4 regions of the Agrobacterium sp. NPDC089420 genome follow, and region 1 is predicted to be linked to each of the others. Evidence: riboswitches for the same ligand, from Rfam matches in the RefSeq annotation. Region 1 holds a riboswitch; each other region holds the start of a gene.
What was found. Region 1 has a riboswitch for cobalamin ahead of ACI2KA_RS11370 (DUF1636 family protein). Riboswitches for the same ligand answer to the same signal wherever they lie in the genome.
Positions count from the first base shown of each region.

Region 2: linked by a shared signal. The riboswitch ahead of ACI2KA_RS13305 (acyl-CoA thioesterase) and the one ahead of ACI2KA_RS11370 (DUF1636 family protein) in region 1 are both predicted to bind cobalamin.
Region 3: linked by a shared signal. The riboswitch ahead of ACI2KA_RS14035 ((2Fe-2S) ferredoxin domain-containing protein) and the one ahead of ACI2KA_RS11370 (DUF1636 family protein) in region 1 are both predicted to bind cobalamin.
Region 4: linked by a shared signal. The riboswitch ahead of ACI2KA_RS08320 (CbtB domain-containing protein) and the one ahead of ACI2KA_RS11370 (DUF1636 family protein) in region 1 are both predicted to bind cobalamin.

Region 1 covers NZ_JBJDMY010000006.1:86,750-94,114, reverse strand. The annotation lists gene cobG (precorrin-3B synthase) at 1-968, opposite strand, end outside; gene cobN (cobaltochelatase subunit CobN) at 968-4,318, opposite strand; gene cobW (cobalamin biosynthesis protein CobW) at 4,322-5,359, opposite strand; gene ACI2KA_RS11370 (DUF1636 family protein) at 5,356-5,781, opposite strand; cobalamin riboswitch at 5,901-6,116, opposite strand; gene cobO (cob(I)yrinic acid a,c-diamide adenosyltransferase) at 6,251-6,868, shown strand; gene ACI2KA_RS11360 (cobyric acid synthase) at 6,870-7,365, shown strand, end outside.
Region 2 covers NZ_JBJDMY010000007.1:131,136-138,500, reverse strand. The annotation lists gene ACI2KA_RS13315 (TetR/AcrR family transcriptional regulator) at 140-784, shown strand; gene ACI2KA_RS13310 (LysR family transcriptional regulator) at 843-1,730, opposite strand; gene ACI2KA_RS13305 (acyl-CoA thioesterase) at 1,733-2,560, opposite strand; cobalamin riboswitch at 2,659-2,868, opposite strand; gene ACI2KA_RS13300 (DUF1852 domain-containing protein) at 3,223-4,206, shown strand; gene ACI2KA_RS13295 (methionine synthase) at 4,234-5,265, shown strand; gene ACI2KA_RS13290 (hypothetical protein) at 5,427-5,861, opposite strand; gene ACI2KA_RS13285 (hypothetical protein) at 6,235-6,567, shown strand; gene ACI2KA_RS13280 (hypothetical protein) at 6,746-6,997, shown strand; gene ACI2KA_RS13275 (hypothetical protein) at 7,200-7,365, shown strand, end outside.
Region 3 covers NZ_JBJDMY010000007.1:299,217-306,581, forward strand. The annotation lists gene ACI2KA_RS14015 (aspartate aminotransferase family protein) at 1-320, shown strand, start outside; gene ACI2KA_RS14020 (SDR family NAD(P)-dependent oxidoreductase) at 317-1,084, shown strand; gene ACI2KA_RS14025 (thioester reductase domain-containing protein) at 1,098-2,327, shown strand; gene ACI2KA_RS14030 (LysR family transcriptional regulator) at 2,667-3,584, shown strand; cobalamin riboswitch at 3,763-3,955, shown strand; gene ACI2KA_RS14035 ((2Fe-2S) ferredoxin domain-containing protein) at 4,047-4,838, shown strand; gene ACI2KA_RS14040 (ABC transporter substrate-binding protein) at 4,855-6,351, shown strand; gene ACI2KA_RS14045 (ABC transporter permease) at 6,357-7,271, shown strand; gene ACI2KA_RS14050 (ABC transporter permease) at 7,271-7,365, shown strand, end outside.
Region 4 covers NZ_JBJDMY010000004.1:317,728-325,092, forward strand. The annotation lists gene ACI2KA_RS08300 (helix-turn-helix transcriptional regulator) at 1-102, opposite strand, end outside; gene ACI2KA_RS08305 (LysE family translocator) at 236-865, shown strand; gene ACI2KA_RS08310 (c-type cytochrome) at 983-1,417, shown strand; gene ACI2KA_RS08315 (c-type cytochrome) at 1,505-2,425, shown strand; cobalamin riboswitch at 2,626-2,865, shown strand; gene ACI2KA_RS08320 (CbtB domain-containing protein) at 3,025-3,207, shown strand; gene ACI2KA_RS08325 (CbtA family protein) at 3,218-3,931, shown strand; gene ACI2KA_RS08330 (hypothetical protein) at 3,936-4,250, shown strand; gene ACI2KA_RS08335 (type 1 glutamine amidotransferase family protein) at 4,420-4,986, opposite strand; gene ACI2KA_RS08340 (GNAT family N-acetyltransferase) at 5,008-5,496, opposite strand; gene pip (prolyl aminopeptidase) at 5,692-6,639, opposite strand; gene ACI2KA_RS08350 (helix-turn-helix domain-containing protein) at 6,722-7,135, opposite strand; gene ACI2KA_RS08355 (hypothetical protein) at 7,245-7,365, opposite strand, start outside.

The DNA of each region.
Region 1 (7,365 bases):
CGGGCATCGCCAGCCGCAATGATGAAACCGGATGCCTTGGCAATCTCAAGCAGTGTATTGCAGGCGAATTCCGGGCCGAAAAATAGCATGCCATGGTTTGCTGACGGCCGTAGAGCCCTGATGCCGAGCATATCAGCGCCCTGGCATAGGCGCGATAAATCGGAGCTTCGAACCTGCCCGAAGGCCAGCGCGGCGCCGGCGGCGAAAAAATCCTTGCCCGCGGCCATCAGTCCCAGCGGCGCAGACGGCGACCAGGCCGTCTCTTTCTCTGTCACCCGGTCCAGCAGTCGGTCACCACAAACCGCCTTGATGATCGAACGGTCCAGATCGCGGCCACGGGCGAGCGGCCCCTTGCCGGCGAGATAAAGGAGGAGCGACAGGACCACATCCGCCGCTGCCCCCGTCTCGACCGCACCTGCATCCAGCGCCTTGCTTTCCGGCCCGCCGACAAGCAACCGCCAGAAAATCCGGCCGTTCAGCCGGAACGCCTTCAGGCGAATATCGGCCAGCAAATCCACCATGGAGAAAGATCCGCCGCCATCGATGACGACAGAGGTCTTGGCGGCAAGCCTTTCATGAAGGGCGAGCCGTTCGGCCTCTTTCCGAATCTCCCCGGCGAGAAAACGACCATCGGCGACTTCCGTGTCATCCCGGCCCGCAAGCGGCGAAGTCTCGACGGCCAGCCCCTCGCGCAGCGGCAGCCCAAGCACCAGAACGTCCTTTTCCAGGGCGCATGCGCTTTCTGGCGACAAACCACGGAACTGGAGGCTGCCGCGTGCCGTGATGTCGATCAGCCCATTGCCGTGCCGCTCGGCGAGATCGCACAGTGCCATCATCGCCCGGGGCGTGATATCCGCCTCGAATGCGATGCGCGACAGAAAGCCGTCGCCGGTCCGCATGGGTGTGGAGAGCGCAGGGCACAGACCGCGGCGACCGAATGGCTGAACGGGATCGGCAGCGGCCACCATCATGCGCCCACCCTTGCAGAGCCCGGCAGCGTCAGCATTTCCAGCTCCGCATCCACCGCATTGCGGCGGCTATGCCACAGGCCGCGACGGCGGGCAGACAGGAAACGCTCGGCCATGACCTCGGCCGCCTTTGGATTTTCACGCAGGATGAAATCGCGCACCGCCTCATCACCGAAATAGGCGTCATAAAGCGCCTCGATCAGCGCGGAGGACACCGCATGGGTGGTTTCGGCAAAACCGACCAGCCGGTCCACCGTTTCGGCAAATTCCGCCGCTCCGCGCGGACCGTGCCGCATCTGGCCGGCAATGAAGCGCGGATTGACCGCCCGCGCGCGCACCACCCGCGTCAGTGCCTGCGTCATCGATCTCGCACGCGGGCGCGCCGGATCGGTCGTGTCCAGCGCCACGATATCGGCGGCGCCGCCGAGGGCGGATTTCGCGGCGGAGAAACCGCCGATGAAGGCGACATCGGAAGAACCGTCGAGAAGATCGCGGCCGGGATCGTCGCCGGTATGAACCAGAAGATCGGCCCGGCGCACCTGCTCCGTGAAGCCGGCATCCTCGAAAATGGCAAGGCCATCTGCACCGCCAAAGGCATGACTTGCCGCGTCGAGATAAGCCTGCCCAAGCTCCTCGCGTTCGTCCCATTGGCCGCTGGCGAGCTTTTCCTCGATACCGGCGCCATAGGTTCCGGGCGCAGAGCCGAAAATCCGCGCCGGAATATGCCCAAGCAGGGCCGCCTCTTCCGCCAGGGGATTGTCTCCCGGCGCCTCATCCCGCCGCGCCACGGCCCTCGCGGCGGCGTCAAGAAGCGCGATCAGCGCCGGAAACATGTCGCGGAATAGGCCGGAAATGCGAAAAGCGACGTCGACTCGCGGCCGTCCGAGGCTCGCCGGCGGCAGAACCTCGATGCCGGTAACACGTCCCGTCGCCGGATCGTGGATTGGCCGCGCGCCCATCAGATGCAGCGCCTGCGCCACGTCTTCGCCGCCATTGCGGAGGCTGGCGCTGCCCCAGAGATCGAACACCAGATGTTTCGGCCATTCGCCATGGGTTTGCAGATGATGGCGAAGCACCTCTTCTCCCGCCATCCGGCCGAGCTCGAAAGCCGTCGGCGTCGGCATGGTGCGCGGATCGGCGGCATAAAGATTACGGCCGGTGGGCAACACATCCAGCCTTCCGCGCGCCGGCGCGCCAGAAGGGCCGGGCGCGACATGCCGTCCATCGAGCGCGGCAAGCAGCGCGGCTTTCTCCGCCCTCGCACTTTCAAGCCTCAGCGGATCGGCTTCCCCTTCCGGATAACGGCCGAAAATATGCTGGCCATCCTTGATGGCGAAATCCTTCAGATCGCAGAGAAAGGCATCGATACGCGAAAGCGCCGCATCGGCGTCGTCCTTCATCCCCACACCCGCCTCAGCCGCAAGGCCGATTTCCCGCGCTTTTTCAACGATCAGTTTCGCCAGCCGGTCGCGCCGCCGCCGATCAAGCCCATCAGCCTGCGCATATTCATCGACCAGCTGTTCCAGCGCCAATTGCTCCGGCGAAAGCCCGGCATTCACCAGCACCGGCGGCACATGGCCGATTGTGACCGCGGCGATGCGCCGTTTGGCCACCGCCGCCTCGCCGGGATTGGAGACGATGAACGGATAGATCACCGGCAGCGAGCCGGTGACGATTTCCGGAAAACAATCGCGAGAAAGCGCCACCGTCTTGCCCGGCAACCATTCCAGCGTGCCATGCGCACCGACATGCACGATGGCATGCGCCTGCGCGACCTTCTGCATCCAAGCGCCGAAGGCGACGAGAGCGTGGCGCGGCGGCAGGGCAGGATCGTGGTAATCTACCCGGCGATCTTCATTGCTTCCCCGATCCGGCGCGAGCGCCACGACGATCTGGCCAAAACGGGCGGCACGAAAATGGAATGCGCCACCGGCGAGCGCTTCGTCACTTTCCGGCGCTCCCCATGTCGCATACAAGCCAGCCGCAGCGGCATCCGGCAAAGCTGCGAGAAAATCATGATAGCCGGAAAGATCAATCACCGCATTCTGCTGCTCGACACGATTGAGCAGCGCTCGCGCCGTTTGCGGAATATCCTCTACCACATAGCCGGCATCGGCAAGATCGCGCAGCATTTCAAGCACGCTTTGCGGTACATCGAGACCAACGGCATAACCGGTGCGCCCCGGCGCCGCCCCGGGATAGTCCGGCATCAGAATGACGATCCGCCGATCCTGTTTCGAAGCCTGTTTCAGGCGCAGGAATGCCGCGATACGGTTTGCCACCTGTTCGACACGGTCCGCCTCCGGCACATTCAGGAGGCTGGCGCCGCCATCCAGCCGTGGCTGTTTGAACGAAATCGCACCGGCGAGAAGCCGGCCGTCCAACTCGGGCAAGACGACATGCATCGCAAGATCGGACGGATTGAGCCCGCGTGCATTGTCCGCCCAGCCGTCGCGCCGGGTGGTTGCCATCACCACCTGAAAAACGGGAACGCCGACGCGGTCGAACAGAGTCTTGCCGCCATCATCGATCTGGCTGGCAAAGGCCGTCGCGGCGATGATGGCACCGGGCTGAAGATCGGGAAGCACGGTTTCGAGGAAACGGATGGCTTCCCCATCCTTCAGACCGCTGACAAAAATCGGCAACGGCGCAAAACCGCGCGCAGATAGTGCGTGAAACAGCGCATCGACAGGCGCGGCATCCGCCGCCAGAAGCATGGACCGATAAAAGAGAATGGGCAGAACGGGTGCGCCTGCAAGAAAACCGGCACAAGCCTCGTCCCGCGCCACGACACCCAGATCCGGTCGATAAAAGCCTGCTTTCGACAGAGGTTCGGCCTCTGTATCAGGCCATTTTCCGCCGCCTGCCAAAACAGCCAGGCCGGCGGCAAGACGCCCCATGTTTTCCTGTCCGCCCTCCCGGAATAAGGAGAGGATGGAGGTCAGCGTCGACGTGTCCACGGTGGAGGCCGTTTCGAGCTTTTCATCTCTTTCGCTGCATTCACCCGGCAAGAGCACAAGCTTGATACCGCGCCGCCGCGCCAGAATGGCGAGCTGATCGACGCCGTAACGCCAGCGCTCCGCCCCACCGAGAATCCGGATAACAATAACCCGCGCGTGCGCCGCCGTCTTTTCGATCCACAGATCGACCGACATGGGATGCCGAAGCTCGGAAAGGTTGGCGGCGGACAAAGACGGGAGGGTATTTCCCTCCCGCCGCCACGCCCGCTCAAGCCCGGCAAGATCGCTTGCCGAAAAAGACAGCATCACCACATCCGATCGGGGCTGGTTGAGATCAACCGGCTCGATCAGATCGTCCAGAGACGAGGATGTGGTGGCCAGGATATGCATGGGTCAGGCAGCCAGCATCTGTTCGATTTTTTCACGATTGATGCCTTTTTCACCGATGATGACGAGACGACTGCGGCGCTCCTCGCCCGCCGCCCAGGGACGGTCGTAATAATGGTTGACGCGGCTGCCGACCGCCTGCACCTGTAGGCGCATGGGCTTGGCGGAGACCTCGATGAAACCCTTGATGCGCAGCACATTTTCGGCAGCCGCCGTCTCGGCGATACGAAGCGCCAGCGCTTCCGGATCGGTGACGGCCGGCAGGTCGATGACGAAGCTGTCGAAATCGTCGTGTTCATGGTCGAACGCGCCATCATGGTGGGTACGGCGGTTTTCGATATCCTCTTCCACCGCAAGGCCAAGGCCGATCAGCACCGCGGGATCGATGGCGCCATTCGACGCGACGACGATCTTCGCAGCCCTCGGCAAATGATCGAGCACATGCGCCTTCGCCCTGTCGAGGCCGGCATCATCCAGAAGGTCGCCCTTGGTCAGCACGATAAGATCTGCGCAGGCCACCTGGTCTTCGAAAACCTCTTCAACCGGATCGTCATGATCGAGCGCCTCGTCATTGACCCGTTGGGCGGCCAGCGCTTCCATGTCGTGGGCAACCTGCCCCTCTGCAAGGGTGGCGCCATCCACCACGGCGACCACCGCGTCCACCGTCACACGGCTCTTGATCGCCGGCCACTGGAAGGCCTGCACCAGCGGCTTCGGCAGGGCAAGGCCGGATGTCTCGATGAGGATATGCTCCACCTTCGGCCGGCGGCTGAGGATTTGTTCGATGGCGGGCTGGAAATCATCCGCCACCGTGCAGCAGATGCAGCCATTGGCCAGTTCGACGATGTTTTCTTCCGGGCAGCTCTCGATGCCGCAGCCTTTGAGAATTTCCCCATCGATGCCGATATCACCGAATTCGTTGACGATGATGGCGAGCCGCTTGCCGTCCAGCTTTTCGAGAAGTCCGCGCAGCAACGTGGTTTTTCCCGCCCCCAGAAAGCCGGTAACAATCGTGCAGGGAACGCGGTCCAGAAGGGTGCTCATAATTTCTCCTCGGTAAAATCGAATGGGGGAACGCGCGCCACCATGCCGCGCTTCAGTGGTTCGGGGCGGCCGCGCCAGGGCATCAGGCCATCGGGGGCAGCAGCCAGCAGCCGTGCGCCGGTCAACAAATCTTCCGCGTCACCGGGGTTCAGCCCGCCGAAAACATAGGACCAGCCATTGGCACTGCGCAGCACGGCGCTGAGGCCGCGCTTGCAATTGGCAAGGCAATTGACGGAACGGACGACGACGCGTGCTTCTTCCGCTTTTGCGATCACGGCATCGGCGAGACGGGAACCGGGGCGCGGTTCGGCATTGGGATCGGCTTCATCACGACAGCTTCTGCAAACGAAGACGGTCACGCCGGACGCCGTTTCGTCCCGCGCGTTTCCGCCTGCACATGAAGATGCCGCTGAAATATCCAAACCGTATCGTTTCCCGCGCCTTGCAAAAAAATCTCGGGGGTGCGGATATCGAAAACGGCATGCGGACAGGCGCAAACCGGATGTTCGATCTGACCGACTGACCGGAGCACCCCGCCCGGCAGACGTTTTCCTGAAACGGCAGGTCTCCTGGCTCGCGGCTCTACACCCTGACACCGCCTTCCCGAACCATCGCGCAGGTCCAGTGGCTTTACGGTGCGGGCTTACCGCTCACAGTTGCGGGGGCAGCCACGGAGTGACCCGGTAATCGGGTTGGAACCGTGTTCCCTCTTAGCTTTTCCCGTTGCCGGGAAAAGACCGTCAGTGACTTACCCTTAGGCTGAACGGGCGTAAGGGTCAATGCCGCGCCCTGTCCCCCCGCGCATTGCCGGGTGCGGCAAATTGGGTATAGTCGCCGCTCCGAATGGCGGCGCCGTACGGCCCCGCGCCGCTGGATGAGAAGGAACATGCGATGACACGCGACATCAGCGACAACGAAGCCGAACGCCACCGGCAGAAAATGGTCAACCGCAAGTCGGTGCAGGATGCCGAAGTTGCGGCAAAAACCATCGAGAAAGGCCTGCTGATGATCAATACCGGCCCCGGCAAGGGCAAGTCCACCGCCGCTTTCGGCCTTGCGCTGCGCATGCTCGGCACCGGGCGGCGGGTGGGGATCGTGCAATTCATCAAGGGCGCATGGTCGACGGGCGAACAGCAGGCGCTGACTTTGTTCGGCAACAAGGTCGTCTGGCGCACCATGGGCGAGGGTTTCACCTGGGACACGCAGGATCTGAAACGCGATGTCGCCGCAGCCGCTAAGGCCTGGGAAGAAGCAAGGACCCTGATGGCCGACGAGACCATTGGCCTTCTGATCCTCGATGAGTTGAACATTGCACTGCGTTACGATTACCTGCCGCTGGAGGAGGTCGTCGAAACGCTCGTCCGCCGCAGGCCCGATCTGCATGTCATCATCACTGGCCGCAATGCCAAACAACCCCTCATCGACGTCGCCGACATGGTGACGGAGATGACGCTGGTGAAACACCACTTCAAGGCGGGCGTGAAGGCTCAAGCCGGGATAGAATTCTGACATGACCGCACGGGTGCTGATGTTTCAGGGAACCGGCTCGGATGTCGGCAAATCGCTGATGGTCGCGGGGCTTGCCCGGGCCTTCACGCGGCGCGGCTTCTCCGTCATGCCGTTCAAACCGCAGAACATGTCGAACAATGCGGCGGTGACCGCCGATGGCGGCGAGATAGGCCGGGCGCAGGCGTTGCAGGCGCGGGCGGCAGGCGTAACGCTTTCTGTGCACATGAACCCGGTTCTCTTGAAACCCCAGAGCGAGACCGGCGCGCAGGTGGTGGTGCAGGGCAAGATCCTCGGCAACGCCAAAGCCGCCGAGTATCAACACATGAAGGCCGGGCTGATGCCGCGTGTCCTCGAAAGCTTCAAGCACCTGAAACAACAAGCCGACCTTGTCCTGGTGGAAGGAGCGGGAAGCGCCTCGGAAATCAATCTGCGCGCCAACGACATCGCCAATATGGGTTTTGCCCGCGCCGCCGATGCCCCCGTCATCCTGATCGGCG
Region 2 (7,365 bases), on a different contig from region 1:
TTGGGAAATCTGCTAGAGTGAATAAATCAAACGGGACCGTCCTGTCCAGTTAATATGAAGGCTTTGGTCAACTTTTATGTTGGCAATCCTGTTTGGCGTCTTCAAACAGGCCGGGCACGGGCAAATGCGGAGGAATCTGGTGTCGGAAAGAACGAACGCAACAGCGCGGGTAGGTCGTCCCCTGAAGGCGGAACAGAACGCCGCAGCGGAAAGGATAATCGACGCTGCGACCACGCTCTTTGCGACGCGCGGTTTTGCCGGCACGTCCATGGAGCAGGTCGCTTCGCAGTGTGGCGCGGGCAAGGATACGGTGTATCGCCGTTTTCCCTCGAAAGTCGCGCTGTTCGAGGCCGTGGTGGAGCACGCTCACGGCCGGGCGGTGGCACGGCTGGGAAATTTGCCGATGGCGGAGGGCGACGCGCTGGAACGCCTGCGGACGCTGCTGCGGGAACTGCTGCATATCAACATGGAGCCGGACCTCATTGCGCTGAAGCGCATCACCTTCAGCGAAGCGGTCGTGTTCGAAAAAAAAGGAGCGATCCCGCCGCAGCCCGATCCGATCATGGGCCGGCTCGTGGATGCCGTGAAGACAGCGCAGGAGGCGGGCATGACGGCAACCGGGGATGCGAGCCTGATCGCCAACCATCTCATCCACTGTCTCGTTGCATTGCCTACCTCGTCAGCAATGATGGGCAGCGCCGAATTTGATACAAGGCAGTCCGTCGATCTGTATTTCGACAGGACCTGGAACTGGCTCTACAGGGGAATATCGGCAGATAGCTGACGGCAGGGGCCGGCCTTTTTGAAGCATTCTGCCGCCGTCGGCAGCTTCTGCCGCCGCATCAGGCCGATATCTGGCGTGACGTCGTCAAAAATCCGGCGATAAAGTCAACAGAGTCGTCGCCGTCTCTCAAGCCCAGATGGATGCTTTTCTGGATTCCGCTCCCACCGATGCGGACAGGCCGGACACCAAGCACCGCCGCCTCCCGGCGCACCAGCCAGTCCGGAATGGCGCTGACGCCGCGGCCCGCCGCCACGAGCTGGAGCATCATTTCCGTCGTCTCGACATTCCGGTGGTAGCGCGGTCTGCAGTTGGCGGGCACCAGGAACTGCGTGAACACATCCAGCCTCTCCGGCGGCACCGGATAGGTGAACAGCGTCTCCTCCAGCAGGTCCGCCGGTTCGGCATGGCGTTTCAGCGTCAGCGGATGATCGACCGGAACGGCAAGCACCAGTTCGTAATCGAACACCGGCAGATAGTGGATGCCGGGCGTCTCGATCGGATCGGGCGTGATCAGGATGTCGATCTCATATCCCGCCAATGCCGCCGCCCCGCCAAAGGCGAATGACGTCGTCAGTTCCAGGCCCACATCCGGCCATTGCACGAGATAGGGCTTCGTCACTCCCATCAGCCACTGGTGGCAAGGATGGCACTCCATGCCGATCTTCAGCGAGCCGCGCTGGCCATGGCGATAATCCGAGAGGATATCCTCAGCCCTTTCGATCTGGGGCAGAACACGCTGCGCCAGCGTCAGGATATAGCGGCCCGCCTCGGTGAGACGAAGGTTGCGCCCGTCCTTTTCCCACATTGCCACGCCATAGCGTTCTTCCAGCTTGCGGATCGTGTGGCTGAGGGCGGACTGGGAGACATTCAGCCGCTCCGCCGCAGCCGTCAGGCTGCCCAGGCGGTCGACTTCACGCAGGATCGATAGATGTTGCCTGTCCAGCACGGTCATGCCCCTCCTTCGCCAGGGGAAACGACCTCTGCCGGTGCGTTGTCGCGGATAGGGGCCGGCCGGTGGTCTTTATCGACCGCAACCATTGTGAAGTGCCCGGTGGCGGTAATGTGCCTCTCGCCCGTCAGAAGGTGTTCGGACCAGAGTTTTGTCTCGATCGACAGGGAACTGCGGCCCACGCGACTGACACGTGCCCTCGCCTCGACAATTTCGCCGATCCCGATAGACCTTGCGAAATCGATGCGCTCGGATGAGGCCAGCACCACCAGCCTGCCGGCGTAGCGCGAAGCTGCAACGAAGGCGGCTTTGGTCATATAGGCGATCGCTTCGCCCCCGAACATCCGGCCGGCGCCGTTTGCCTGATCCGGAAAGACGATCTCGACCATGGCAACGGCATCATTCCGTTCCGGCGCTTCCTCGGGAACGAGTTCGGGCAAGGCATAGTGCGCGGCGCCCTCACCCTGCGGTATCGCGACCATATGGAAGATGCCGCGCGTACAGATATGTCGCTGGTGACCGATAATGGTTTCCGCCACCATGTCGACCTCGACCGTCAGGGAACGGCGTCCGGCCTTGACGGGCCTCGCCGTGAATTCGATGATATGGCCGACGCGTGCCGGCTGCCGGAAATCGATACGTTCGCAGGAGGCTGTCACGAAGGGCGTCCGCCCGAACCGGGTCGCCGCAATGAAGGCGACGCGGTCCATGAGGGCGAGGCCCGTTCCTCCGAACAGGGTTCCGTGATGATTGGTATCACCGGGAAAGACGATATCAATGAGCCGGGTTGTGGATTCATAACGGTCGGTCGCATCTCTACGTGTCATCGGAACTGCCATCAGGTTGCGGCCGGGCAGCGGCATGACGCAGAGACGACGGCACACGAGCGCCAATCGCAAAAGCGGCACTCCGGGACACCCCGCCCGTGGACGTTATCTATCGCGGCAGGTCTCCTGGCTTGCGGGTCGTTGCTTCCGTCCGCCTTCCCGAGGCACGCCTCAGTGACATGAATGGACTTTCGCTCGCCGCTTACAGTTGCGGGGGCAGCTTCGGCTTCAGGCTTCAAACGAAACCCTACCGAATTCCCTCTTAGCTCCGGACTTTCGCCCGCAGAACCACGATGACAAACCAATGTCGCATGTCGTCGACATGGTCAAGACATCCATGACGGGAATGCGACGGATGCGATTGTGAGGAAATTGAAAGCCGACAATGTTTCAGCCCGGCGCCGGGCATCGTCGCGACGGTCTGCCGGCAGGCCGTCACTTCAATACCGCTTGGTTTCGACATTCGCGCCCAACCATGAACGAGGCTCATGCTTGCGTGAGATAATACCATTGTTACTCGATCGACGCGTCAGGCATAAAGCGCCCATCGCTCTTGGCGTTGAAAGCACAAAGGCTCCCGGCTGAGGTAATGGAAACCAATGTCCGAGTTACCCTGAACCCTCAATTCGGGATCAGTCTGGGATAGTTAGGTTCGGATCGTGATGAATAGCGACTTTAATTTTGATATCAGGATAATTCCCTTCAATGAAGATTACCGTCCCGCGGACAATACGCGGATCACGACGAATTTCGCCAATCTGGCGAGAGGGGAAAACCGCCGGGAGAACCTCCGCAACGCCTTGAGAATGATCGACAATCGTTTCAACGCCCTGGCGCATTGGGATAATCCCGAAGCGGATCGCTATTCCGTCGAACTCGACATCATTTCGGTCGAGATGAGGATGGGTGCGGGCGGCAATGATGACGCTTTCCCGTTGATTGAAATATTGAGGACGAATATCGTTGATCGCGAGAGAAATGAACGCATCGAGGGTATCGCGGGGAATAATTTTTCCTCCTATGTCCGCGATTACGACTTCAGTGTCGTGCTGCCGGCGCACAACGAGAACCGACCGGAATTCAGTATTCCGGTCAATTTCGGCGACCTGCACGGGAACCTGTTTAAGAGCTTCCTGAGCTCGGATGCTTACAGAAAGCATTTTGCCAAGCCGCCCGTCATTTGCCTGAGCGCCTCAAGCAGCAAGACATACCGTCGAACTGCCAATCGGCATCCGGTATTGGGCGTTGAGTACCAGCAGAATGAATTGTCTTCTACCGATCGTTATTTCCAGAAAATGGGACTACGGGTTCGCTATTTCATGCCTGCGGACAGCGTAGCACCTTTGGCCTTCTATTTTCTCGGCGATCTTCCCGGTGATTACACCAATCTCGAACTCATCAGCACCATCAGCACGATGGAGACGTTTCAAAAGATCTACCGGCCGGAGATCTACAATGCCAATTCGGCAGCGGGCGCTTGTTATCAGCCAAATCTGAAGCACTCGGATTACTCCCTCACTCGCGTCGTCTATGACCGCGAAGAACGTAGCCGGCTGGCCGTTGAACAGGGAAGGTTCGCTGAGGAGCACTTCATCAAACCCTACAGGACCATTCTCGAACAGTGGTCTTCCCCCTCCCTTCTTTGACGAACCGAAAGCATAAGGTCGCCTTTCATGAAAAGACTGTTGCCTACCTCAACCGCCGGCAGCTTGCCGAAGCCCTCCTGGCTTGCGCAGCCCGAGAAACTCTGGTCCCCCTGGAAATTGCAGGATGAGGAATTGATCGAGGGCAAGCAGGATGCGCTGCGCCTATCGCTGGACGATCAACGACAGGCAGGCATCGATATCGTCAGCGATGGCGAGCAGACGCGCCAGCATTTTGTCACGACATTCATCGAGCACCTCGACGGGGTCGATTTTGAAAAACGCGAGACGGTGAGAATTCGGGATCGCTATGATGCCAGCGTTCCGACCGTCGTCGGCGCCGTGTCTCGCCCAAAATCGGTTTTTGTCGAAGACGCCAGGTTTCTGCGTCAGCAGACCAAGCAGCCCATCAAATGGGCTCTGCCGGGTCCGATGACCATGATCGATACGCTCTATGACGACCACTATAAGAGCCGCGAAAAGCTGGCCTGGGAATTCGCCGGAATTCTCAATCAGGAGGCCCGGGAACTGGAGGCTGCCGGTGTCGATATCATCCAGTTCGACGAACCCGCATTCAATGTCTTCTTCGACGAGGTGAATGACTGGGGTGTCGCCACACTGGAAAAGGCGATCGAAGGGCTCAAATGCGAAACCGCCGTGCATATTTGCTATGGTTACGGCATCAAGGCCAACACGGACTGGAAAAAGACGTTGGGATCCGAGTGGCGGCAATATGAGGAATCTTTCCCCAAGCTGCAGAAATCCAGCATTGGCATGATTTCGCTGGAATGCCACAACTCTCACGTTCCAATGGATCTCATCGAACTTGTTCGAGGCAAGAAAGTGATGGTTGGGGCCATCGATGTCGCAAGCAATACCATTGAAACGCCGGAGGAAGTGGCCGCCACGCTGCGAAAAGCCCTTCAATTTGTAGATGCCGACAAGCTTTGCCCATGCACCAACTGCGGCATGGCCCCCCTGTCTCGCCGGGTAGCGAGAGGCAAGCTGCAGGCCTTGAGCGCAGGCGCGGAAATCGTCCGAAAAGAACTCTCGGCCTCATGACAATGACCGCGCTTTGCCGCCGGGACGACGACGGCGTCGCCCTGGCGGCCGACTTATGCGATTGCCCGTCGCCGGCAGCGCTTGCGCACCGGCAGGCGCCACCTCTCGTCACCAATGCCGGGATCGCGCAACCGCGCCGGGGGCTCAGCTCTCCGCAGGGTCTATAACCTCGTTTCCGATGCGCCTTTTGTCCCGATGAAGCGCGGCTCCAGCGGCCGGCCGGCAACGCGGCTTCCGAATTCCTCCGTGAAAGGAACGGGTGCTGCCTGCTTTACGGCATTGATGGCGGACTCGATAAAAGCCTGCCGTCTCGGGCTCTCCTCCTGAGGGCGGGCGGCAATCACCAACACCTTGCCCCGTATCTGCCCGTCCTTGTGCAGAATGAAGCGCAGCGTCACCACCAGCCCCTCGGTGTCTTCCGGCGGCACCCAGCAGGCATAGATCGCGTCGAACATGTCGTTGAGATTACCGGCAGGTGTCGGGTCCTTGCAGATTCGCGACTGGCCCGCCTGCGTCACAACACCTCCGATCAGGATGCTCGACACCACGAGACCGGATAGTCTGAAACAATAAGACGCGGAGAAACGATTGATCAAATCCAATATCCTTTATCGGGAAGCGGTCCGCCGGGCTGTCGGACGGCCAAAATATTTCTAGAAAAAATCTTGGAATAATAAATATTGAATAAATCAGATATCGGAAAACACGAAGAAAACAACAGAAAATATACATCGATATCACAATAAAATAATATCAAAAATAAAAATACAAACGTAAATTCATAAAAATACACATATGAAATCATGAGTTAATAATTATAAATCCATTATTTATTGAATAAATGTAGAACATTATAATACAATCCATAAATACAGCCTCACGTTTTAACCAAGGGCGACGATTTGCATTGCGCGCCACCGGTTTGGCTGTATGCATTGCCTGCCGCAACATTCGGCAAAGGGGGACATCATGACATCAAAATGGATAGCGACGGCATTGTTTGGCGCAGCGATGACGGCTGCCGGCGCGGCGCAGGCGGAAGACCTTGTCTTCACGCTGAAGAACGGAACAGGTTCTGTTCTCAACGCCTTCTACACATCGCCGGTCGGCGTAGATGACTGGGAAGACGACGTATTCGGAAAGAAGGCGCTTGGTCCGGGCGAAACGATGGAGATCACCATCGCCGATGGCCGCAGCGTCTGCAAATATGACATGCGCTTCGAATTCCAGGGCGATGCGCTGGAGGACCTCGAGGATACGCAGGACCTCTGCGAACTCGGCGAATATACCATCACCGAATAAAGCAATACCAATGCGGCCCCGCCCCATCAGAGCGGGGCTCGCAGCGGCGGCCGGCCTGACAGGCAGCCTGGCAAGCTGCCCGTCTTCCGGCGGCAATGAAGCCGCGCAAAACCGCCGGAACGATGATTATAGGCGTTGCCGCGCCGCCCTCGTCCCCAAAGCTGTCTCAATCGTCCTTATGATCGGGACCATGAGATTGCTCATCAACATATTGCTTTTCGTCCTCGGCGCGGTTGGAAGCGGGATATGTGCCTTTCTGGTATCGGCGGCGCTTGCCGATTCCGGGCTTCTCGGCGCCTGCTTTGAGGGAAACTGTGCTTATGCGGCGCTTTTTATGGTGCTTCCGGTCACATGGTTCGTGCTTTTTGCCCTTTACGTCATGGCGCTGCTGGTCTGGCGGCGAAAGCCCTTCCGCAATGGCAGACTCTGAAAAAAGCGCAGGGCGGCATCATCGCCACCGCACGTTCGTTGACAGCGATCGGCACTTGCCGTTAACTCCGCCTGCTGGGGGATTCGCTGCCAGTGATATGTGGGACTGTAAAGCATACCCTGTATCACCGGCCTCTGAATGTGCATGTTCCGATTTGCGTTTGGCGTTTGATGGACATGACGGAAAACAGGGAGACCAAACGATGCGGGCCGCAATCAATTCCCCGTCGCTTTCGATCGATACCATGGACTATCAGGCCGAATGCCAATTCGCGCTGGAACCCTCCATCGAGGGACTGATCCAAAAAGCCGAACATGCCGGCTGGAACCGCCAGCAGGCGGCGCTCGCCATTGTCGCGCTCGCCAGCG
Region 3 (7,365 bases), on a different contig from region 1:
CCGGCGTCTTCACCAGGGCGGCCAAGGCTGCCGGCATGCCGCTCGTCATTCAGGGCATGCCGACGGCGCTGGTCTATCATTCGCAGGAAGAGCCGGTGGATCGTTCCGAGGGCTATTCGCACAAGGTGAAGTTCTGCGACATCATCATCCGCGAGGTGAGCAAGCGCCACGGCATCCAGTTCTCGCCGCTGTCGCGCATCTATTCCAACCTGCTGATGAACCAGGACGACGTGCATTTCTTCGAGGAACGCATCTCCGATGCGCTCGTCAATGCCCGCAAGGTCATGGAAATCGCCTTCAAGGACGAGGAGGTCGCGTGAGCCAGCAAATCGCGGTCGTTACGGGCGCTTCCGGCGGCTTCGGCGCCGCCATTACCCTTGCATTGCTTGAGGTGGGGTATGCGGTGGCGGCGACGGACATCGACGCTGCGGCTCTTCAGGCCCTTGCGCGGGCGGCCGGCAATGCCGGACGCCTCGGCACCTTTCCGATGGATGTGACGGACCATGCCAGCGTCGAGCAGGCTGCGGAGACGATTGCCGAAACAATGGGACTGCCGGTGACCGTGTTGGTCAACAATGCCGGCATTCTCGACCGTACCTATTGCGTCAACGACCGCAGCCAGACGCAGTCGCGCAAGGTCATCGACGTCAACCTTGCCGGCGCTTTCAACTGCACCGGCGTCTTCACGCGCCCGATGGTGCGCCAGCGTTACGGGCGTGTCATCAACATCGCCTCGATTGCGGGGATCTGGGGAGCCGGCGGCGGGGCGGCCTACGCCGCCTCCAAGGCCGGTCTCATCAAGGCCTCGGAATCCTGGGCGCAGGAACTCGGACAGTTCAATATCAGCGTCACGGCAATCGCGCCGGGCATCTGCAAGACCAACATGTCCAAACCCTTCGAGCAGGAGGGCATTAACGACACGGTGGCCGATGAACGTCTCGTGCGCTCGATCGTGCCGGTCGGGCGATGGGGCACGCCGGAAGACGTGGCGGAAGTCGTCACTTTCCTGGCCACCTGCAAAACCAATTATCTCAATGCCGCGGTGATCCCGATGGATGGCGGCATGCGGGTCGGAACGCTTTGAACGGAGATCGGCAATGACTTATCATAACGGCGTGGAAAATATCCTGCTGACCGGGGCGACGGGCGTCATGGGCGGGCGCCTGCTGCAGGAGGTGCTGAGCACGACGAAGGCCACGGTTCATTGCCTCGTACGCGCCGCCGATACGGCGGAGGCGATGGGCAAGATCGAGAGCGTCCTGTTCTGCTACGACGAGGAGCGCAGTCTCAAGGGCGAAGCCGCCGCGCGCATCGTGCCGGTTCTCGGCGACGTGTCCAGATCGCAGCTCGGCCTGCAACGGCAGGTGTGGCATGATCTTGCCGCCAGGGTCGATCTTGCGCTGCATTGCGCGGCCAATGTGAACCTCATCGCCTCCTACGGCAAGATCGCGCCCGTCAATGTCGGCGGTTCGGCCAATATGGCGGAGTTTTGCCTAGAGGGTAACATTCCGCTGATGCACACATCGAGCTTCAGCGTGATCGGCGACAAGCTGCATGAAGAGTTCACGCTGCTTGAGGATGCGCTCGATGTGGGTCAGCGTTTTCCCGACATGGACTACGAACGCTCCAAATTCGAGTCGGAAAAGCTGATGCATGCCGCCGGGCAAAAGGGGCTGGATTTCATCATCGTGCGGCCGGGCAATATCTGGGGCGACAGCCGCACCGGTCGTTATCCGCTGACACAGACAAAGGTGAAGGGAATCTATTACGAAGCCGTGCGCGCCATCGTGGAAACCGGCTTCACCTTCGCATCGGACGAGGATTTCGACATTACGCCGGTCGATTATGTGGCGCGGGCGAGCCTTCACCTCGCCATGAACTGGCGCGCCCACAATCGCCGCACCTTCAATCTCGTCAATCCGAGGCCGATCGACTGGAATACGCTGGTGGAACAGGTGCGCGATTGCGGCTACGTCGTGCGGGAACTGTCGCGCGACAATTATTTCGATGCGCTCAATCAGGGCCGGATGCTGCGTGAAGGCAAGGCCTACAGCTCGGTCTTCACCGACCTTCTGTCGATGCTGGGCAATGCCGACTATGTGCGTGACAGCGCCAGATACGACACCAGCAATGCCCGCCAAGCACTCGCCGGAACCGGAATAAGCTGCCACGAATGCGACGTGATGCTGATGATGCGTTATCTCGACTATGCCTTCGAGAAAGGTTTTCTGCCATTGGCCGGAAGCGGATTTCCGCTGGCCGAAATTTCACGAACGGTGGCGCCGCGCGGTTTCATGGAGCGGCTTTACGATGCGAAGCTGGTTTGATTTCGCGTTGCGCAGCCGCACCCGGCTTCTAGTCGTGCAAGATCGCGTCAGCCGTGATGGCGCGGTCCGAAGATAGGGATCCGTAAGCGACCGCCGCCGTCACGGTTGTGTCAATGGCCGGTCTGTTGTCGGGAAGCGCCCTTGCGGCAAAAACAGCGAGGACAAGCAACATCAATCTGAAGGCGATGGCGCGGAGGAGGGCTTCTGAGGCATCCATGGATTGTTGTTCCGGGTCAATAAAACTGTGGCGACAATGATCGCGATCCGTGACTTCGCACAATGCGGAAGATACAAGGGAGCCCTTAGGAGAATCCGAAGGGTCCGGATTGGAGGGGGCGAATGCGCTTCGACTTGACCGACCTCCGTCTGTTCCTTCACGTGGTCGAGGCGGAGAGCATTACGCAGGGGGCAGATCGCTCCGGCATGGCCTTGCCTTCGGCGAGCGCCCGTATCCGCGGCATGGAGGAGATGAGCGGCGTATCGCTTCTCGATCGTGGCGCCCGCGGTGTCCGGGCGACACCGGCAGGGGAGGCGCTGGCCCACCACGCCCGCATCGTTCTCGGGCAGATGGAGCAGATGAGGGGTGATCTGCAGCTTTATGCGCGCGGATTGCGGGGGCAGATCCGCATATTTTCCGGCCGCGCGGCAATGGCGCATCTACCCGCCGCGCTTCGTCAATATCTCGTGGATCATCCGACGATCGACATAGACCTCGAGGAGCGCCAGAGCCCGGATGTGGTTGCGGCGGTGGCCGCCGGGCAAGCCGACCTCGGCATTGCGGCGGATACGACCGATACGGGAACGCTGGAAACGCGTCCTTTCGAGATCGACCGGCTGGTTCTGATCACACCCGCCAGCCATCCTTTCGCGGACCGGACTACCGTCGCTTTCGTGGAACTTCTCGACGAGCCTTTTGTCGGGCTGCCGGCGGAAAGCGCGCTTCAGGGGCATCTGGCAATCCATGCGGCGCGCGAGGGCCGGCCGTTCAAATTGCGCATCCGTCTGGATAGTTTCGAGGATATCTGCGCCATGGTCAGCAGCGGTGTCGGGCTTGCCATCGTGCCGGAGGTTTACGCCCTGAGATATCAGGCTGAATTGCCCTTCAGCACCGTCGCGATCTCCGATGTCTGGGCAAGCCGGCATCTTCTGATCTGCGCGCGAAGTTTCGCCGGACTTCCCGTGCATGCCCGCGCCGTGGTCGATTATCTGACAATGGCAAAAGGCGAGGTTCCCGGCGCCTGTCGCTCGGAGACGTGAGCCACAGACATCCGACAGCTGATTACCAGCGGTCTTGCGGCCAGTTTCATGAAAGAGAGCCTTGACGGCCTCCCATGTCTCATGCTTAACGTTACTTTATAACGTTACAAATCTGCAAGGATCTGTTGCGCAGAATTCAGACTACCCATGCAGGCGGTTGACAGTAACCGGCGGCAGTGTAGGGTCGCTCCGTCATGGTTCTTCCGCCACCCTGCGGAAGCTAAGAGGGAATCCGGTTGAAATCCGGAGCTGTCCCGCAACTGTAAGCGGTGAGCCGATCGCCAACGATGTCACTGGCAGCAATGCCGGGAAGACAGGTGAGACGGCCTCGACCCGCAAGCCAGGAGACCTGCCTGACATCAAGTAATTCCGTGGTCGGGGGGTGCCATGGGAATGATGGCTGTGTCCGGTTTCTTGCCGGAGACCCTGTCATTTTCGACGCCGCCTCGTGAATGAGGCAATGTGACAGACAGGACCGACCCAACCCAATACCGGAGAGCTGCGCCTGACGCCGTGCTGCTTGTCGCCAAATCGGCCTTTGCCGCCGCGCCGCATCAGGACATGCAGCGTCTGGCGGTGCAGGCCGAGGGGCTTTGCGGCGCGCAGACCGTTCGCATCGCCTTCACGGAGCAGGGAACGCCGTCACTCCGCGAAGCGCTGTTTGCGCTGATCGATGAGGGTGTCGGCCATATCCTGATCATTTCGCTGATGCTGCCGCTGGAGCCGAGCTTTCACAACTGGATGACGAAGACACTGAAACGATGGCGGGCAGGCGATGTCAGGCCATGGCCATCCCTTTCGGTCACGGCAAGCCCCACATCGAGCAGCCTGATGGCGCGCCTGCTTCAAGATCTTGCCGAAACGGCGCAGCCGCTTGATCTTCCGGCGTCGCTCCGGTCCGCCGGCGAGGGGTCTCTGGTGCCGGCACAGAAGCGTCGCGTGCTTGTCTGCCAGGGTGGTCCGTGCAATTCGGCGGGTGCGGATGCGATCTGGGGCCATCTGCGCAACCAGCAGGAACGGCAGAAGCTTCGGGTCACGGGTGAGGGCACCATGACCGCCAAGTCCACCTGTCTTGGCCCCTGCAACCTTGCGCCTGTCCTGCAGGTCTTTCCCGAGGGCACCTATTATGGCGGCGTCACGGAGGAGGCTGTCGACCGTATCGTTGCCGAACACCTGCTGGGTGGCCGCGTCGTTGAAGATTTCGCCTATCACCCGACCGGCCGCAAACAGCGGCTTCGCAATCTGCCCCAATAAAATGAGAGGAAATAGAATGTCGGCAAAGAGCTTTTCACGTCTGGCCGCGGCCGGGCTTGCGGCCTTGATCACGGGCGTGGGCGCCAGCGCTCTCGCCACCGAACCATTGCGCGTCGGCGCCACCTATATCACGAGCGGTCTCGACCCGGCGAAGGGATCGAACGGCTGGGCGCTCGTCAGCCATGGCGTGGGTGAAAACCTCTTCACCGTCGACCGGCAAGGGCGGCTTGTGCCCGGTCTTGCCGAAAAAGCGGAACGCACCGGTGATCTCAACTGGAAAGTGACACTGAAACCGGGCCGCGCCTTCTCCGATGGTTCGCCTGTGACGGCGGCTGCCCTTGCCGCCGGTTTCGATCATACATTTGCGACCAACAAGGCGGCGCTCGCAACGGGCGGAAAGCTGGATTTCAAGGCGGCCGACGACCTGACGCTGATGATCACGACGGAAAAGCCGGTGGCCTTTCTCCAGGCGCTTTTTGCGGAATGGCCGCTGATCGCCTACAAGCCTGCAACCGATGGGAAAGCCCTGTTCACCGGGCCGTATCAGATTGCGGATTTCAAGGCGGACACATCGCTGACGCTCACGCCGAACACCCATTTTGCCGGCGCGAATTCGCGTTCTCCGGTTGATTTTCGCAGATTCGGCGATGCGCAAAGCATGACACTGGCACTGGAAGCCGGCGAACTGGATCTTGCCTTCGGTCTGCCGTCCGAAGTCGTCAGCCGCCTTAAAGCCAATCCGGATCTGACGATCAAATCGTTCCCGGTCGGTTATCAATATCTCGCCTTTCTGAACACGAGAAGGCCAGTGACCAGCGACGTGCGGGTGCGCCAGGCGCTCGATCTCGGCTTCGACCGCAAGGAACTGGCGGCCGCCATCAATGGCGGCGAACCGGCCACAGGCGCTTATGCCGCCTATTTCCCCTTTGCCGGCAAGGAGCAGCGGCAGACCGATCTTGCGAAAGCCGACGCGCTTCTCGACGAAGCCGGCTGGGCGAAAAACGGGGCCGGGAAGCGTGAGAAGGATGGCACACCGCTACGCCTTCTCGCCATTACCTATCCGCAGCGCCCGGACCTCGTGACCATGCTGCCGGTGGTCAAGGCGCAGCTTGCCAGAATTGGCGTCGAACTCGATACCAAGGTCGTGGAAAATATTCAGGACGTGGCTGCGGCCGGCGAGTTCGACATCGCGCTCTGGGCGCAGCATACCGCCCCGAACGGAGACCCGGCGTTTTTCCTCAATTCTATGCTGCGCAGCGACGCCTCACTCAATTATGCAAAATACGCCTCGCCTGAATTCGATGCCATTCTCGACCGTTTCGCGACGGCGGGCGACGCCGGTGAACGTGCCACGATCGCCCTTGATGCGCAGGCGAAGCTGTTTACCGACGTTCCCGCATCCTTCCTGGTCTCGCCGGTGTGGTATGTCGGCCTTTCGAAACGGCTGCAGAATTACGAACCCTGGGGCTCCGATTACTACGTCCTGCGGGCCGATATCGGCGAGGCGAAATAGGCTCGATGCAATTGCTCCGGTTCGGCCTCTATTCCGTGTTGGGAATGATTGCGCTTTCATTCGCATCCTTCACGCTCATCGCATGGATGCCCGCCGATCCGGTGCAGATCGCCATTCGGGTCTGGAACCTGACAGCCACGAGTGAAACCATTGCGGCGCTGAGGGCAGGGTGGGGCCTCGATCGTCCGCTCATCCTGCGCTATCTGCATTGGCTTGCGGATTTCGTCGCCGGCGACTGGGGCCGATCGTTCCGTACCGGTGAAGCCGTTTTTGCGGAGTTTCGCGACCGCCTGCCCATATCGCTCCTGCTTGGCGTTTCCGGCCTGCTCGTCGCCATCGCCGTCGCCGTGCCGCTCGGCTTCAGCGCCGCGGCGCGGCCGGGCGGCATTGCCGATCGTGCCAGCCGGGCATTTTCGGTCTTCGTGCAGGCTGTTCCCGGTTTCTGGCTGGGGCTTGTGCTGCTCTGGGTTCTCGGCGTCCAGCTGCGCTGGATCCGTCCCTTCGCAACCGACATTACCGCCATCGTTCTGCCCGTCCTTCTCATCGCCTCACATTCGGCCGCCGTGTTTGCGCGCATCTACCGTCGCGACATGATCGAGACCACGCGGCAGCCATATTTTCGCACCGCTCTCGCCAAAGGGCTTTCACACCGCCAGGCGCTCTGGCGCCACGCGCATCGCGGCGCATTTTACGCCCTGCTTTCGGCGGTGCGTTCGGAGGCGGGGTGGGTCATCGGCTCGACGGCGACCATGGAAATCCTCTTCAACCTTCCCGGCATCAGCCAGTTCCTCGTGCAGAGCATCGCGGTGCGAGACCAGATGGTGCTGCAGGCCTATGTGATGGTCATCGCGTTGTGGCTGCTTGTCATGAACCTGATCGTGCAGCTGTTTCAGCGCCTTCTCGATCCGCGGCTCGCCTGATGGTCCGGTATTTCGCACTCGCCGCCCTGGCGCTTTTCCTGCTCCTGAGCGCCGTCTGGCAACCATATGATCCGGATGCCGTGGATATTCTCGC
Region 4 (7,365 bases), on a different contig from region 1:
TGCCGTCACCTCCAGCGTTTCGGCAATCGTCTGGGCGGTAACGGGCCGGCGCGCCAGCCGCAGGATCTGGATGATCTCGAACAGTCTCGATGCCTTGCGCATTGCCGCCTTTCCCTGTGGCCCCGCCAGGCAACTGACATAACGCTGTCAGTTGGGTTTTCTTATAAACGGAAAAACACATTGAGAAACAGGGGTTTTCCCGAATGTGTCATGGATCGTCTGGGGAGATACTGACATGAGTTACGCCGAAAATCTCTGGCTTTTCTTTCTCGTCCTGTTCGGCATCATCATCCTGCCCGGCATGGACATGTTGTTCGTGCTGGCAAGCGCGCTGACGGGCGGCAGGAAAACCGGCCTCTCGGCTGCAAGCGGCATGAGCGCCGGCGGCATCGTGCATTCGCTTTATGGCGCGGCCGGCGTCGGCATGCTCGCCGCCTGGATGCCGTCGCTGTTCCTGCCGCTTCTGATTGCCGGGGCTGCCTATATGGTCTGGATCGGCATCGGCCTGATGCGCAGCGCCATCGTCGTTAATGGCGGCGAGGCGCAGGCGGGCGCTTCGGTGAGAACGGCGTTCTGGCGGGCGGTGCTGACCTGCCTCTCCAACCCGAAGGCCTATCTGTTCATGATGGCCGTCTATCCGCAATTCCTCAAACCGGCCTATGGCCCGATCTGGATGCAGGGGCTGGTCATGGGCGTGATGGTGGCGGCGACGCAGTTTGCCGTCTATGGCGCGCTGGCGCTGACGGCGGATAAAAGTCGGCAATGGCTGGTGTCTTCGCCCGGCGCCACCATCTTCATCGGCCGCGCCGCCGGTTTCATGCTGGTTGCCGCAGCCCTGCTGACACTTTGGGAGGCCCTGTCCTAGACTTCTGTTTTCACGATAAAATTCACCGCAATGTGACTTCTTTTCGCCTTGCGGACAGGGCATCCTCGCGCTGTTCCATCAAGCCTCCGGCCCCGGCCGGAATCAAGGAGAGAGTTTATGAAACTGAAAACCATCGCGGCGGCCATGCTTTTCGGCTGTCTTTGCGCCGGAGCGGTCTATGCTGCCGGCGAAGTCGAAAAGCGTGAAGGCATGATGAAGCAGATCGGCGGCTCCATGGGGGCGCTTGCCGCCATCTCCAAGGGCCAGAAGCCCTTCGATGCCGAAGCCGTGAAAGCCGCCGTGACGACCATCAGCACCAATGCCAAGGCTTTCCCCGACCAGTTCCCCGCCGGCACCGAGACCGGCAGCGCCGCCGCTCCCGCCATCTGGGAAAATTTCGACGACTTCAAGGCCAAGGCGGCCAAGCTCGGCGCCGATGCCGACACGGTTCTTGCCAATCTCCCCACCGACCAGGCGGGCGTCACCACCGCCATGCAGACGCTTGGCGCCGATTGCGGTACCTGCCACCAGACCTATCGTCTGAAGAAATAAATCGCGAATGTCAAAACGCCGCTTCCCGGCGGCGTTTTTCTTTTCGAAAGACACCTGGTCAGGTCGGGTGAGAATGGGGAGAGGAGTATGTCCTCCATTTGGACGAAGCTTCTGGGCGGGGCCGTGGTCGCGGCCATTGCGGGCTACGGAATTTTCACCTGGGTCACGGCGCCCGAGCGCCAGGCCCCCAGCCATTGGGTGAGCCTCGGCGAGCCGGATCTGGCCAATGGCGAAACGCTGTTCTGGGCGGGCGGCTGCGCAAGCTGTCATGCCGCGCCGGATGCCACCGGCGATGCGCTGTTGACGCTCGCCGGCGGACAGGCGCTCAAAAGCCCCTTCGGCACCTTCCATGTGCCCAATATTTCCTCCGATCCGCAGCACGGTATCGGCGGCTGGACGCTGGCGGAATTCGGCGATGCCATGACGCGCGGGGTGGGAAAGAACGGCGAACATCTTTATCCGTCCTTCCCCTACGCTTCTTATGCGCGCATGACGCAGAAGGATGTCAACGACCTCTTCGGTTATCTGAAAACCCTGCCGGCCAGCCAGAACGACGCGCCGGATCACGACCTGCCGTTCCCGTTCAACCTGCGCATGGCGCTGGGCGGCTGGAAATTCCTCTATTTCGACACGGCGGCGCCGGCCCGCGTTGAACTTGCCAACGCCAATGCCGAATTGCTGCGCGGCCAATATCTGGTGGAAGGGCCGGGCCATTGCGGCGAGTGCCACACGCCGCGTGATGCGCTTGGCGGTTTCCTGAACGACAAGTGGCTGGCCGGCGGCCCCAACCCGGAAGGCGAGGGCCGTATTCCCGACATCACGCCCGGCTCCGACAGCATCGGCGCCTGGACGACGGCCGATATTGCCGGCTATCTGGAAACCGGCTTCACCCCGGAATTCGACAGCGTCGGCGGCTCCATGGTCAAGGTGCAGCAGAACATGGCGCATCTGACGGCGGAAGACCGCAATGCGATTGCTGCCTATCTGAAGGCGATACCGTCGCGATAAAAGGGCATGGCTGAGTTGCACTCGCCACGCGCTCCACGTCATGCTCTGGCCTGTCCCGAGCATCTGCAACCGATCGACTGTAAGATACGTGATTGAACCCTCGGGACAGGCCCGAGGATGACGGACGAGAGCACGGCGGCCCAACGGCCCCCGCCAGCAGATCAAACCAACCGTGCCATTGACTCCCGTTCGCGCCCGGCGGATAACAACCTTGTGATGGTTCCTTCCGGACGTTCCGGAAGGTGAAAAGGGAACACGATAGGGAGAATCCTCATTCGTGGCTGCCCCCGCAACTGTGAGCGGAGAGCCTGAAACGAAATGCCACTGGCAAGCCATCCCGTCGGAAACCGAGGTTTCCAATAAGACGAGGGCGATACCGGGAAGGCGTTTCAGGTTTTGACCCGCAAGCCAGGAGACCTGCCATCACGGAAATGTCCATGCCGGCGGGGTGTCCGGAAGAGCGGAATGTCAGGGCCGTCGGTTCGATGCCCCTGTGTCAGTCTCGTATCCCCGTGGTGAAGTGTATCGCATGTGGTCTCGTGGCTCCGGCCATTCGGCCGCATCTTATGGCGCGGGGTCGCGCCGGGAGAGGGGTCACCATGTCAATCCAGCAGAATACGGCCAATGCCGCCGTTTCCGCAAAAACAGCCAGCGTCGCGCAATCGTTGACGGCGATCGTGCTGGGCCTGTTCGTCGTCGGTTTTGTCGGCTTTTCGCATGTGGAAGCCGTTCACAATGCCGCGCATGACACGCGTCATGCCAATGCCTTCCCCTGCCATTGAGGGGCGCGGCATGTCGTTTTTTCGCAATATCGTCTTTACCGCCGTTCTCGTCGGCATCGTCGGCGGTTTCGCCGTCTCGGCCATGCAGGCTTTCGGCACCACGCCGCTCATCCTTCAGGCGGAAACCTATGAAAGCGCCGGCGGCGAAGCGGCCCACAGTCACGATGCGACGGCGCCCGGTGCTGCGGCTCCTGCCCATGAGCATAATGACGAGGCCTGGGCTCCGGCCGATGGCTTCGAGCGCACCGCCTATACCGTTGCCGCCAATGTGCTGACCGCCATCGGCTATGCGCTGGTGCTGACCGGCCTCATCTCGCTGCGCGGCGCCGATGCCGGCTGGCGCGAGGGTCTTCTGTGGGGTGTCGCCGGTTTCGCCGCCGTCATGCTGGCGCCGATGATCGGCCTGCCGCCGGAATTGCCGGGCAGCCCGGCTGCAGCCCTTGAGGCGCGGCAGATCTGGTGGCTCTCGACGGTCGCCGCAACCGCGGGCGGCATTGCGCTGATCGCGTTTCGCCGCGAACCCTGGGCCATCATTCTGGCTCTGGTGTTGATCGTCGCGCCGCATGTGGTGGGCGCGCCATTGCCGCCGGAAGGCGAACATGCGCTGGCGCCGCTGCCGCTGGAGCGACAGTTCATCGTTGCCGCCACCATCACCAGCTTCGTTTTCTGGGCGCTGATCGGTACGTTGAGCGCGTTTTTCCTGAAGCGCTTCCAGCAGGCTTGAAACCATGCAGGACGCAGCGCAATGGAGTGAGGAACTCGATGCGCTGCGTTTTGCCGTTCCCGGTCACGGCGCTTTCTGCGCCGTGCACCGCCTTGCCTTCAAGGCTGTTCTTGGGGCAACACCGGGTCGCGAGGCGGCCCTCGCCTGTTTTCATGAACACGAGGCTGCTTTTATCGCTGCGGCGCTCGGCAAGATCAAACGTTCGAATTTGCCCGCCGGCCGCAGCCTGCATTTGAACAGCCGCGATATTCGCCGTGCGATTGCCGGCGAGGAGCCGGAGTTTGCGGCGCGTGTGTGCCGGGTGCTTGATCGGCGGTAGTCATCGCTGTTCTCACCTCCGTCATCCCGGCCTTGAGCCGGGATCCAGTCAGCCCAAGTCCTTGGGCTGAAAAGACTCTTTTCGCCGCGCAGACGCGCGTCGGCTGGATTCCGGCTCAAGGCCGGAATGACGGAGAGAGCATATTAAAGACGGCAAAGGCCGGTCCGCCTCACCGATGCTCCGCCGCAAAAACCTGAAGTTCCGACTCGGCTTCCGGACCAAAGAGGCCGAGGTTTTTCAGAATTTCTACCGCAAAGCTGACCGGCGCACTGCCGGCGGCCGTGATGACGCCGCCGTCGCTGACCGCCTTCGGCTGGTCGCGATAAAGGCCGTCGCCACGATAGGCCGGATAGGCCTTGTGTGAGGCGAGCGAATTGCCGGTATGGGCTACATGGTTCAGGATACCGGTGCCCGCCAGCGCGCTTGCCGCCGCGCAGATGCCGGCAACCAGCCGGTCCTTTTCGCGAAACCGCTTGACCAGCCCGCCAAGATCGGCGGCCGTGCCCTTTTCCCAGCTGAGACCGCCGGGAATGACGAGCGCATCGAAATCAACGGGATCGAGCGCGTCATAGGAGGCGTCGGGCGTCACATTCAGCCCGCCCATCGAGGTTACCGGCCGCCCGTCCGGGGTGGCATGAACGATCTCGACGCCGAGATAGCTGCGTGCCGCCGCCGCAAGCAGCGCCGGTTCCCAGTCCGCAAAATCCTGCGCCAGCGCAATGGCGATCCGTGTCATGGCCGTCTCCGTCGGTTTCGGTCAGGCAATCGACTGCATGTAGCGCATGCCTGTGACCGGACGCGGCGCGAAATCCATGTTTTCGTAGAAACGATGCGCCGCCACATTGCCGGTCGTGGCGCTGACGGAAAGATAGTCGCAACCCAGCCGCTTGGCGATATCGCGGGCGCGTGACACCAGATGCTGGCCCGTGCCGTGGCCGCGATGGCCGTCGCGCACGAAGAGATGGTGCAGTTCAAGCCCGCGCCGGCCTTCCTGTGCCCTGTAGAGCGGCAGAAGCAGCGCGTAGCCGATCAGCGCGCCATCGGCTTCGGCGACAAGACCATGCACCCAGGGCAGGGGGCCGAACAGGTCGCGCTCAAGCTTGGCCGGGGTGATCGCTGCCGCATCGCCGTGGTAGGAGGCAAGCAGCGTGATCATCTCGTTGAGCTCGGGCAAATCCGTCTTGCGCGCGCCGCGAATGATGACGACGGGAGGTCTTTCCAGTGTAAGGGAGCTATCTTCGGTCATTTTTTCGGTCCTTTGGTCTTATCGGTGCCGTCAGGACGTTTGAAAACAACAAAGCCGCCTGACGGCGGCTTGTTGACAATATGATCTGTCGAGCCGCCCTTAGAGGTAGGCCCAAAAGTACGAGCAGGAGATGGGTGCGCGTTCGTTGATCATGGCGAATGCAATGCGCCCGAATCCGTGATCTGTCAAGCGGCTTCAATCGGCAAATCGTGCGATGGCGGCAACAATCGCGGCTTCCATTCCCGTGTCCCCTGTGGAATGCCCGGCTCCGTCAATGGCGATCAGCTCGCTTCCCGGCCATGCGGCGGCAAGCTCGTAAGCGGTGACGGGTGGTCCCTGCAGGTCGCGCATGCCCTGGATGAGCACGCCGGCAATGCCGGCAAGCCGGCCGGCATTGCGCAGAAGCACGCCGTCCTCCAGCCATGCCGCGTGGTGGAAATAATGGGCGCAGAGGCGGGCGCGGGTCAGGATGTAATCGCCGTCGCGCCATTTCTCTGGAAAGGCGGGGCTGGCCTCCGCGCTGATCGAACCCGCCTCCCACAAATGCCATTCAAGCGCCGCCATCCGGCGGATGCCGGGGTCAGGATCGTTCAAAAGCTGGAGATATGCGCCGACGGGATCGTCTGTCGCCAGGTGATCCGGGATAGCGGCGATGAAACGCTGCCACTGTTGCGGCAGAAACATCGCCAGCCCCTTGTAAAGCCAGTCGATCTCCTTTTGCCGCGTGGTGGTGACGCCGGCCAGCACCATCGCACGCACCCTTTTTGGGTAGCGCTGGGCATAGGCCAGCGCGAGCGTCGCGCCCCAGGAGCTGCCGTAAACCAGCCAGTCATCCACCGCAAGCGCGCAGCGGATGGTCTCCATATCGTCGATCAGGTGATGTGTGGTGTTGTGCGCCAGGCTCTCGGCGGCGTTCGGGGTGCTTTTGCCGCAGCCGCGCTGGTCGAACTGGATGATGCGATAGCGGGCGGGATCGAAATAGCGTCTGGCCGTCGCCGAAAGCCCGGAGCCGGGGCCGCCATGCAGCAGGATCGCCGGCCGTCCCGCCGGATTGCCGGCAATCGTCACATGCAGCCTGTGGCCTTCGGAAACCTCGAGGAAAACAGTGTCGAACGGGCTGGCCCCGGGAAATATTTCGGCCATCCGGCAATCCCTTCTTCAAGCAGGAGAGCGCGCATACAGGGCGCGGATGACAGTGGGATGTCAGCCCCGTTCCGGCTGGGCCTTAGTGATCCCCGCCGCACATGCCGTGGTCGGAAAGCGCGCGGATGACATAGCAATCCTCGATGGAATGGCCGTCGCAATGGGCGACGATGCGTTCCAGCTCGTGTTCCAGTTTGCGCAGCTTGGCGATTTTTTCGCGCACATCGGCCAGATGTTCGGCAGCGATTCGATCCGCCCCCTCGCACGGCATCTGCCGGTGCTGGCTAAGCGCGATCAGCTCGCGGATGGCCTCGATGTTCAGCCCGAGATCACGTGCGTGACGGATGAAGGCCAGCCTTTCGAGATCGGATTTTTCATAACGGCGCTGGTTGCCGTCCGAACGGTCCGCCTCGCGGATGAGGCCCATCTGCTCGTAATAACGGATCGTCGGCACCTTGACGCCGGTGCGTTTCGACAGTTCACCGATGGACAGCATGGCTTCCTCCATATCCCGCACACACCGGAAGGGCGGGATCCCCCGCCTTTCGTCGTCCGATGCTCTAGTTTCTAGAGATATGGCTTTTTCGCCTGCTGTTCAATGGGTCTCAGGCGGCGTCTTCCACGCCCAGCGCCTCAGCCAGCGCCTTGAGGACCTGGTCCTCGATGCTGGATGCGGCCTCGGGGCGCGCGGTGGCGGTCATTTCCAGCGCGGGCTTGGTGGTGGCT